Regions from separate parts of the Paenibacillus sp. SEL3 genome, predicted to be linked through region 1. Evidence: predicted binding sites of a transcription regulator. Region 1 holds the regulator's gene; the other holds the start of a gene.

Region 1 (4,788 bases):
AAGCACTTTCTGTGCACGTTCCGTAAATCTTCCAAACATCATATATCCTGCACCTCCACAGTGTGTATTTCAGATCATTTTATATATTAAAGGGTTGTGCCTAATTTTTGCCGGATCAGCTTCGCCCGGTACATATCGCGCTCTTCGGTATTCATTTTATCCCCAAAGCTTTTTTGCAGGAACCCGGGTTGTGTCATCACATTCAGCTCATTCATCGCTGCGGTGGAAGGACGCTCCAAAATTCCCAAATCTACGCCAAGACGTACATCAGACAGCCGCTGTGCAGCCTCCTTGGAATCCAATACTGCTGCATACGACAAAATACCGAATGAACGCATCACCCGATCTGTAATTCGCAGCATAGATTCATTCATTAGCCTTTCTCTGGCAGAACGCTCGTGCTCAATAATTTGTAGCACCACGCCATGTAGATTCTCAATAATCTCCGCTTCGGTTTGTCCCAGTGTAATCTGATTAGACACCTGAAACAAATTTCCGACCGCTTCGCTGCCTTCACCGTAAATGCCGCGAACTGTAAGACCTACCTGTGAAACAGCAGACAATATACGATTGATTTGATGAGTCATGACTAATGCGGGCAAATGCATCATCACCGAAGCTCTCATACCTGTGCCGACATTCGTTGGACAACTGGTTAGAAAACCTCTCCGATCATCAAATGCATAATCAACATGCGCTTCAAATGCATCATCAATAACCATAGCGCGTTCCCAAGCTTCTCTAACCTGACATCCCGGATATAAGCACTGGATACGCAGATGATCCTCTTCGTTTATCATAACACTAACCGATTCATCATCGCTAATTAAGACAGCACCGTTACGAGATTCGTTCGCCAAATTAGGACTAATCAAATGCTTCTCAACCAGCACCTTCTTGTCGATCTCATCCAACTCGGATATTTTCAACGTATGAAAAGTACCAAAACCGCCTAAATCATCATACTGAAGGATATCCGTCAAGCGCTGAAGTGCTTCTGCCGACTGCTGATTGGTAGCAAGCATGGGAAAAGGCAGATGCTGCAAGTTACGCGCAATTCTTACCCGGCTGCTAATGACAATCTCCGAATCCGCAGCATCACCACGCATCCAGTCACTTAGCGGCTTCTCCGTAAACCGAATATTGGGCATTACGCATTCCTCCTACTCTTCACAAACTTTACTCTTCAGTCATTTCTTTTTCAAGCTCTCTGATTTGATCCCTAAGCTCAGCAGCTGATTCAAACTCTTCCTGTACAATATGCTGTTGCATCTCTTTTTTCAAATCGTCAATTTGCCGTTTAACCTTCAGTCGGCCACCAGTGCGAACCGGAACTTTACCAACATGATTCGTACTGCCATGCACACGCTTGAACAGAGGGTCCAGACGATTATCAAAATATTGATAGCACGACGGGCATCCGAAACGTCCCAGCTTACTAAACTGTGCATAGGTCATGCCACAATCCTTGCATTGCAGGTTCTGCGGACCACTGTGGCCTGGAGACTGGCTCTTTGTACTGGAGTCAAAATCCAACATCCCCGACAGCAAGCTATGAATTGAAAAGCCGTTAGGTGTTCCAGGGATCATCTCCCCTTTTTCCTTCGCACACGTCTCACAAATATGAAACTCTGTCTTTTCGCCATTCACAATTTTGGTGAAATGCAAAGTTGCCGGCCGCATATTACATTCTTGGCACAGCATAAAAGCACCTCCTTCAATGTCAGGATTTAATACCCACCCTACATCCAAACATTAGTCTCTATTCACACACTATTTGGTCGCCAGCAACGAGATCAGCATAGACTTAAGCAATCTTGCTCGCAGTTGATCACGATAGGGAAGCTTTAGTAATAATGTATCCCTCGATAAAGCAGCCTTCATTAGATTAGCTTCCCTTTTGCTTAAAAAATGGGCTTCCTCTAACTGATAAATCAGTCCTTCTGCTGCTGATTGGCTAATTTCCTCCCCGATGCTCTGATGAAGATGTGTATGGATGGCATGCTGTGCGGGTAGCTGAATTCGCTGAATACGAATGTAGCCTCCACCACCGCGTTTACTTTCCACCACATAGCCTTTTTCCAGCGTAAACCGGGTGCTAATTACATAATTAATTTGCGACGGCACGCAGGAAAAGCGGTCAGCCAGATCATTACGCTGAATCTCCACTAAACCTTGGGGACTTTCCAGCAATATACTCTTCAAATATTGTTCAATAATATCGGAAACATTGCGCATTTCATCATCCTCCACTAACGGAAACGCAAGTATTCAAGTACATTTCACGCTCCACAGAGTCCGCCGTATATTGAACTTAACCAAACGGTAAAGTCACGAATCTAAGCTGTATTGAGGCTATTGCCTGTTCTACATCCCTTGGAATTGTACCGTTTTGTCTCTAGTGTGGCCTTTATTTGCGATTAATCATACACTTCTCTTATGTTCATAAGAGTCAGCTCCTAACTATACGCAAATCATTTCAATCCTCGTTTGCTTCTTTACTATCGAAATTACTTCATACGGCCAATCCATCAGCATAATACTTCTACAGCATCACACTAGGTTTGATTGACTTTGACTTTCTTTGACTATATTCACATTATAGCACATTATTCATTTTTGCCAAGGGGTCAATACCATTTTTCGCAATCTAATTATGTTTTATACAATACCATAAAAAAACTCTTCCCATTACAGAAAGAGTTTTGAAAATAATGATAACCACACGAGTTATATTCTCTGAAAGATGAGCTTAGAAGATCTAAATAGGCCTTTATCAGAAAAAATCCAATAAAAACGTTTGATTTACTGGTATTACGCGTTTAAGGGCAGACACAGACTCACTACTCCCTTCAATCCGCTCCCACTTATACAGATCATCAGCCTGCTGATAGCCAAGCATCAGAGTCGTCAGTGACTGAATCCCAAGTTTCAAGTCAGCTACTATGGCGTTTTCAGATGAATTGCTTATATCCACTCTCTCCAGATGTCCTTGCCCCTCCGTAGTAATCGTTAATCTCCATAATCCATCATTCCATGGAGCATACCGATCTGTCAGATATAAGGTTAAACTTGTTTCCTCTTCAAGCTGTTCAAAAGGGTATCTTTCTACAAAAGCAGCTGCATCCACAATACGTCCCATAAAATAAGGCACAGTTTCCTGTTGAATCCGTGGATCATCGAGTAAAAATGGCAAATTGTCATCTGCTGGAACGTAAATAAATTTACCTTGGGCTATCATTGAGTCATGATTTGCAAAATAAGTCCATAAAGCCCGACGAGCCGTCTCATTTTCATATACCAACTCATCACAATTCAACTGTTTATCTTCAATTTTGTATAGTGCATATCCTTGCGGAATGCCTGTTTCTGAGTAATATACCGCAGTTCGATAGTTCTCATTTAAAATCCGCTCTTGCCACCATTCCTTATCTCGTACCAGCGTGCCATTATAACGAGATGCATACGCTTGATACACTTGGTCCAGTTCTGAAATATCCTTGATATCGCGTTTGACTGTACCTTCTGTTTTAAGTTTTGCAGGGAATTTATCAATGGGAATGACGTATTTTTTGTACTCTGTATACGTTTCCCATCCAAATTTACGATAGAAGGCAAAGGAGAATGGATGCAAAAAAGAAAGGCTTTGTCCCGCAGACTTCATCTCTTCAAGTGCATGCGTCAATAAACGTGATACCATGCCTCCGCGACGCTTTTCTGGCCACGTCGCCACACCAGCAATGCCCCCCATATCAAAAACCTGACCATTTATGTATACCTGAAGCGGTAACAAAGTCAGTTTAGCATTTAAGTCATGTCCGTCGAATATTCCCCATGTTTGTTCTGGTTTGAATTTCTTCTTGGCCTTTTCCAGATCCTCTAGGGACATTGTAAACTGAAAAGCATATTGAGATAATTCAATAGCCGCTTCAAATTCCTCACGCTGTAATTGTCTGATCTCCATATCTTCATCACCTCGCTCGTATACTTGGACATCCATAAAAAAGATTACACACTTAGAGTGTGGCAAACCCCATTCTCTCTGTCAACCTTAGAAGCAGGTGGCCATCTAAAAATGCATAAAAAAAGGATGATAATCTCATTGAGATTATCATCCTTTTCACTTTTGCTTGGCGACGTCCTACTCTCCCAGGACCCTGCGGTCCAAGTACCATCGGCGCTGGAGGGCTTAACGGTCGTGTTCGGGATGGGTACGTGTGGAACCCCTCCGCTATCGCCACCAAACATGAATTTGCTACGCAAATTCTTCCGTAAGGTTATTCGCTTCATCACATATCGTGTGAACAAATAGCCATGCGCTTGTTGTATGTCACTTGTACATACCTTCAAGGTTACACCCTGAAAACTGGATCCGAAACTTATTTGCGTTTTATCTTAGGATAAGCCCTCGACCGATTAGTATTGGTCAGCTCCATGCATTACTGCACTTCCACCCCCAACCTATCTACCTCGTCGTCTTCAAGGGGTCTTACATACTGGGAAATCTCATCTTGAGGGGGGCTTCACGCTTAGATGCTTTCAGCGCTTATCCCTTCCGTACATAGCTACCCAGCGGTGCTCCTGGCGGAACAACTGGTACACCAGCGGTACGTCCATCCCGGTCCTCTCGTACTAAGGACAGCTCCTCTCAAATTTCCTACGCCCACGACAGATAGGGACCGAACTGTCTCACGACGTTCTGAACCCAGCTCGCGTACCGCTTTAATGGGCGAACAGCCCAACCCTTGGGACCTACTTCAGCCCCAGGATGCGATGAGCCGACATCGA
Region 2 (4,788 bases), 920 kb from region 1:
TGTGTTAGGAATGATGTTTTCAGCTGCTGCACGAGCACGACGGAAGTCACCTTTAGCATGTGGAGCATCCAAAGTGTTTTGGTCGCCAGTGTAAGCATGAATTGTAGTCATCAAACCTTCAACGATACCAAATTTATCTTGCAGTGTTTTAGCCATAGGAGCCAGGCAGTTCGTTGTGCAAGAAGCACCAGAGATTACAGTTTCAGTTCCATCCAGAATTTCATGGTTTACGTTGTAAACGACAGTTTTCATGTCGCCAGTAGCTGGAGCGGAGATAACAACTTTTTTAGCGCCGCCTTTCAAATGTTTCTCAGCAGCTTCTTTAGTTGTGAAGAAACCTGTGCATTCCAGAACGATGTCTACACCCAGGTCTCCCCAAGGCAGTTCTTCAGGGTTGCGGTTAGCCAAAACTTTAACTTCTTTACCGTTTACTTTGAAGAAGCCATCATGTACTTCTACTTGTCCTTGGAAATTGCCTTGTGTTGTATCATATTTCAACAAATGTGCCAACATTTTGGAATCTGTCAAGTCATTGATTGCTACTACTTCAATACCTTCCACGTTTTGAATCCGACGGAAAGCAAGGCGTCCAATACGTCCGAAACCATTAATACCAACTTTAACTGTCATGAGTGAGTTCCTCCCAAAGTTCGTTTAGTTTAGTTTTATATATTCAAGACAGACCCGAAAGCCTGTCAAGACAACAGATTCATAAATCCTATATTAATCATTTAAATAACGACTTACAATCTCAACAGCAGCGCCTTCGTCGGTGACCAAAATGTCTTCTTGCCCGAAACGCAGTACCGCATGAATAGCGGCCGCCTTGTTCTTGCCTCCAGCTACACCTAGAACCGTATCGGTACGCCTAATGTCCTCCAATCGGAGTCCAAGCGTCAGCATTCTGTGAACAACGACGCCATCTTCGTTAAAATAATAACCAAACGATTCGGCTACCGCCCCTTCACTGCTGATCTGGGCAAAGGTTTCGGGATCAAGTTTACGTCTATGTGCCATCGCTATGGCGTTGCCTATCCCGTGAATGATGATACGACTCTCGCGAATCAGGCTCAATATATCCTGAATGTTCGCATCTTCAAGCAAGGAGTTGTAAGCATGATTGCTGAGCAAATCCGGTACATGGAGCAGACGGTATTGAGCGCCGACCTTGCGAGCCATTGTGGAAGCAATTGTGTTGGCCTGCATTTCCATGCTTTCTCCCAAACCCCCGCGTGCCGGTACAAACCACCCACCCTTAAGGGGGCCATTAGAAGGCAATGCCAGTTGTTCCGCCACGTCTGCAATCGTCGTGCCACCTGTTACAGCGACCACATCCTCGTCGTCCATAACACTTAGCAACGCTTTTGCTCCAGCGCGCCCCAGCTCCTGCTTTGTTAACGGAGAAACATCCGAATCCCCTGGAACGACAACCACCTTCCTCAAACCATAGGCTTGACGAATCTGGTCCTCCAATTGGGACAGGCCGAACAAGTTGTTCGCAATCGGCTCCAGCTGTTCCAGCAGATCCAGTCCTGCTTTGCTCACCTTCATGCCTACACTCTCAATCTCAATTAGCCCCTGAGCTTTAAGAAGATCGGTTTCGGCGCGCAACACGCGCTCGGTCATGTTCAGTGAAGCTGCCAGTGTTCTGCGTCCAACAACATCGGACAGCATAATCTGATGCAGGATCGTGTACCTTTTTTTCAAAACATCCATGAGGTCGGGCAGAAGCTGCTTCTGTATTTCTAATATCTTTCGCATGCTTTCCACTCCCGCACACTTCTAAGTTCTGTCTCTAATGCTCTATCTCTAACTGGTCTTAAAACGTCCCGGGATAACTTTTTAAGTCCCACGTATATCTTAACCAATATTTGCTCCATATGCAAGTCTATCTGAACCTATATTTCTCAACCATTTGTCTGAATATGCGCATTTAATAAAAGCTTGCAATTCACTGCTGTATATCATATAATCATCTTTGTTTCCAATTAGCTGTTTAATTAGTTAGTTGTTTGCATTGAATCAACTATGCGCCCGTGGTCCAACGGATATGACGTAGGCCTCCGGAGCCTGAGATCGAGGTTCGATTCCTCGCGGGCGCGCCATTTTAAATGAACGCTTAAATGCTTCTATATAATGTTTTAACCAATAAGAGCGCTGAGGGCTCTTTTTTTTAATCATTAGTTTGACTTTCTTTGACTTTTTGTTTGAAATTGTTTATCATGTGGTTAATACGGTAACAGTTTATAAATAAGGGACGTGTACTCGGCATGTCCACCAAATCCACTAACGATATTTAAGGGAGGTTTTTTGACGTGAGCTATGTTCCTATGGTAGTAGAACAAAGTAACCGCGGCGAACGCGCCTATGACATTTATTCCAGACTGTTAAAGGATCGCATTATTTTGTTAGGCTCGGACGTCAATGACGTTGTAGCCAACTCTATAATTGCGCAAATGCTGTTTTTGGCTGCCGAAGATCCTGAAAAAGATATTCACTTGTATATTAACAGTCCTGGCGGTTCCATTACAGCTGGTATGGCCATTTTCGATACGATGCAATACATTAAACCTGATGTATCTACGATTTGTGTAGGTATGGCGGCTTCCATGGGCGCGTTCTTGCTGAATGCAGGCGCCAAAGGTAAACGTTTCGCTTTGCCAAACAGTGAAATTATGATTCACCAACCTCTGGGTGGTGCACAAGGCCAGGCAACGGATATCGAAATCCGCGCACGCCGCATTCTGAAAATGCGTGATAAACTGAACCGCATTCTCGCAGATCGCACAGGCCAACCACTGGAACGCATTGAAAAAGATACAGACCGTGACTACTTCATGTCTGCTGATGATGCCAAGGAATACGGTATTATTGATAAAGTGCTAACTAGCTCCTCTCCAGAAGGTGTATAAGAGAAGAAATTCGCCTCTCGATAGCTGGTAAATGAAAAAGCTGCTCCGGATGTTATTATCCGGTAGGCAGCTTTTTTGCTTTATTGTTTTTTAGAGTATAGACAGTCCAACTTACTCATTTCTACTATTAAATCTGTCCCGCAAAAGGCTTTCCGCCTTGAGGCAGCAGTTGACCGAACGAGTAGGTAAACTCCGGAATTCCATACGCGTATGGCGCATAATCATACAAATCAAACACGATTGTTACTCCACTGTTCGTCACATAAAAATTCTGATCTGCCGCCAGCTCTTTAAATTTACCGAATCCTTCACCAGCCTGAAGCGCATCGATTTTTTTCTTCAAATCAGCATTGAGGAACTTTTTGTAATTTGGATTCGCCTTCAATACGTCAGACAACTGCAGCAGTTTACCATCAGCGAGCGAGAACGTATATCCTTTACGTACCGTCATTCCATGTGCGCCACCCATATACGAGTAATCCTGCATAATCACACTTAGAATACCGTCCTTGTTATAGGCAATTGCAAAATCATTTTCGAAATCATACGGTCTTTCTGTTGTAGCCTCTCCCTCAGCCATTATCTTTTTGCCTGCTGCCAATATACCCTCTGCATGCTTTTTAAGCACATGGTTAATGGCTTGCTCTGCCTCAGGATTCAGCTGGCTGCCGCTGATTTGCGGATACTTAACTTTGTAAGATACCTTCGCATTACTCGAAGCTGGAAGTGTTTGAGACGCAATTGTGATCGGGTTTAGCTGACTTTTACTTAGCGTTACTGTCTTCTGAGCTGCGTTCCATTGAGCATCTATGCCTAGATAGTCTTTCAACAGACTCATAGGAATGTATAGCTTCCCAGCGATCTGTTTGGCATCCATACTACGTGTATTGATTCCATTGACGTTGACGTAGGCATCCGAGGAAGAAGCCATAATGTAAAGTTTATTGTACCCGCTACCTACGGTATAGGTCGTTGCTTTCGCATCATAGCTTACTGGAATCCCCAAGCTGTCACGCAGTGCGGCCACCGGAATCATTGTACTCCCGTTCACTTGAACACCTTTAGCGGGCAACGTTTTACCATTCCATTGGATAGTGATTCCTGGTTGCTGTGTTGCCGCTTGCTGCTGTTTAATCGATGCTGCCTGGATATATGAAACGGGAACAGCTGCAACTCCTGCTAAAATCCCTGCTGCCAGCAGTGCTGAACCCCATTTTTTCGTATGCTTATTCATATTAAGTATTCCTCCTGTTATTATTTCTGTATTGTCTATGTGTAAATAATCACTTTACTTATTATATCTATACCCCATTGTATGTAGTTTACAATCTGTACACTCCCCGATTTCAATCTGTACACCTAATAACCCTTAGCTATGACAGACTCATTACAAAAAGGTTTCGGTATACAAAAAAAGCCAGCAAGCCAGCCTGCGCATGATGCAGGCCGCTTGTGGCTTCGTTTGATGATCTAATATTAGTTCATTTCGTATTGAGCCGACACCTGAACTTTCACTGTTACTTGCCCCGATTGTATGTCTGTCCCGCTACCTGCTAAATCCATGAGCGATTTTGACATGGCATTTTCACGTTGTGTAAAGACTTGTGCTTCTCCGCCATCTACCGTCACATTCACAAGAGCACCTAATCCGCGTTTGGCCGCTTTAGCTACAGCACTGGCTTTAGATTGTGCGCTTCCCAATGCTTTAGTAATGGCTTCTTCCTCATAAGTCGAAGGATCTTCCACCGAAAAACGAACATTATCTACGTTATTGGCTCCGGACTTGGTCGCCTCATCCAACAACTGACCTATTTTATCCAAATCGCGGTATTTAACGGAAAGTGTATGGTTGGCAGTGTAGCCTTTGAGCTTCTGC

What was found. The regulator CtsR, encoded in region 1, represses protease genes until heat stress. The targets are predictions, from matches to a motif close to ATGGTCAATAAAGGTCAAACA.
Region 2: the regulator CtsR is predicted to act here: its motif matches at 2,183-2,203, upstream of clpP (ATP-dependent Clp endopeptidase proteolytic subunit ClpP).

Annotation. Positions count from the first base shown of each region.
Region 1 is NZ_CM137725.1:2,482,284-2,487,071, forward strand. It holds gene clpC (ATP-dependent protease ATP-binding subunit ClpC) at 1-42, opposite strand, end outside; gene ACYCS5_RS11660 (protein arginine kinase) at 87-1,151, opposite strand; gene ACYCS5_RS11665 (UvrB/UvrC motif-containing protein) at 1,180-1,704, opposite strand; gene ACYCS5_RS11670 (CtsR family transcriptional regulator) at 1,774-2,238, opposite strand; gene ACYCS5_RS11675 (GNAT family N-acetyltransferase) at 2,777-3,964, opposite strand; rRNA gene rrf (5S ribosomal RNA) at 4,129-4,245, opposite strand; rRNA gene ACYCS5_RS11685 (23S ribosomal RNA) at 4,397-4,788, opposite strand, start outside.
Region 2 is NZ_CM137725.1:3,397,937-3,402,724, reverse strand. It holds gene gap (type I glyceraldehyde-3-phosphate dehydrogenase) at 1-630, opposite strand, end outside; gene ACYCS5_RS15720 (sugar-binding transcriptional regulator) at 724-1,761, opposite strand; tRNA gene ACYCS5_RS15715 (tRNA-Arg) at 2,031-2,105, shown strand; gene clpP (ATP-dependent Clp endopeptidase proteolytic subunit ClpP) at 2,316-2,912, shown strand; gene ACYCS5_RS15705 (PdaC/SigV domain-containing protein) at 3,040-4,146, opposite strand; gene ACYCS5_RS15700 (SIMPL domain-containing protein) at 4,389-4,788, opposite strand, start outside.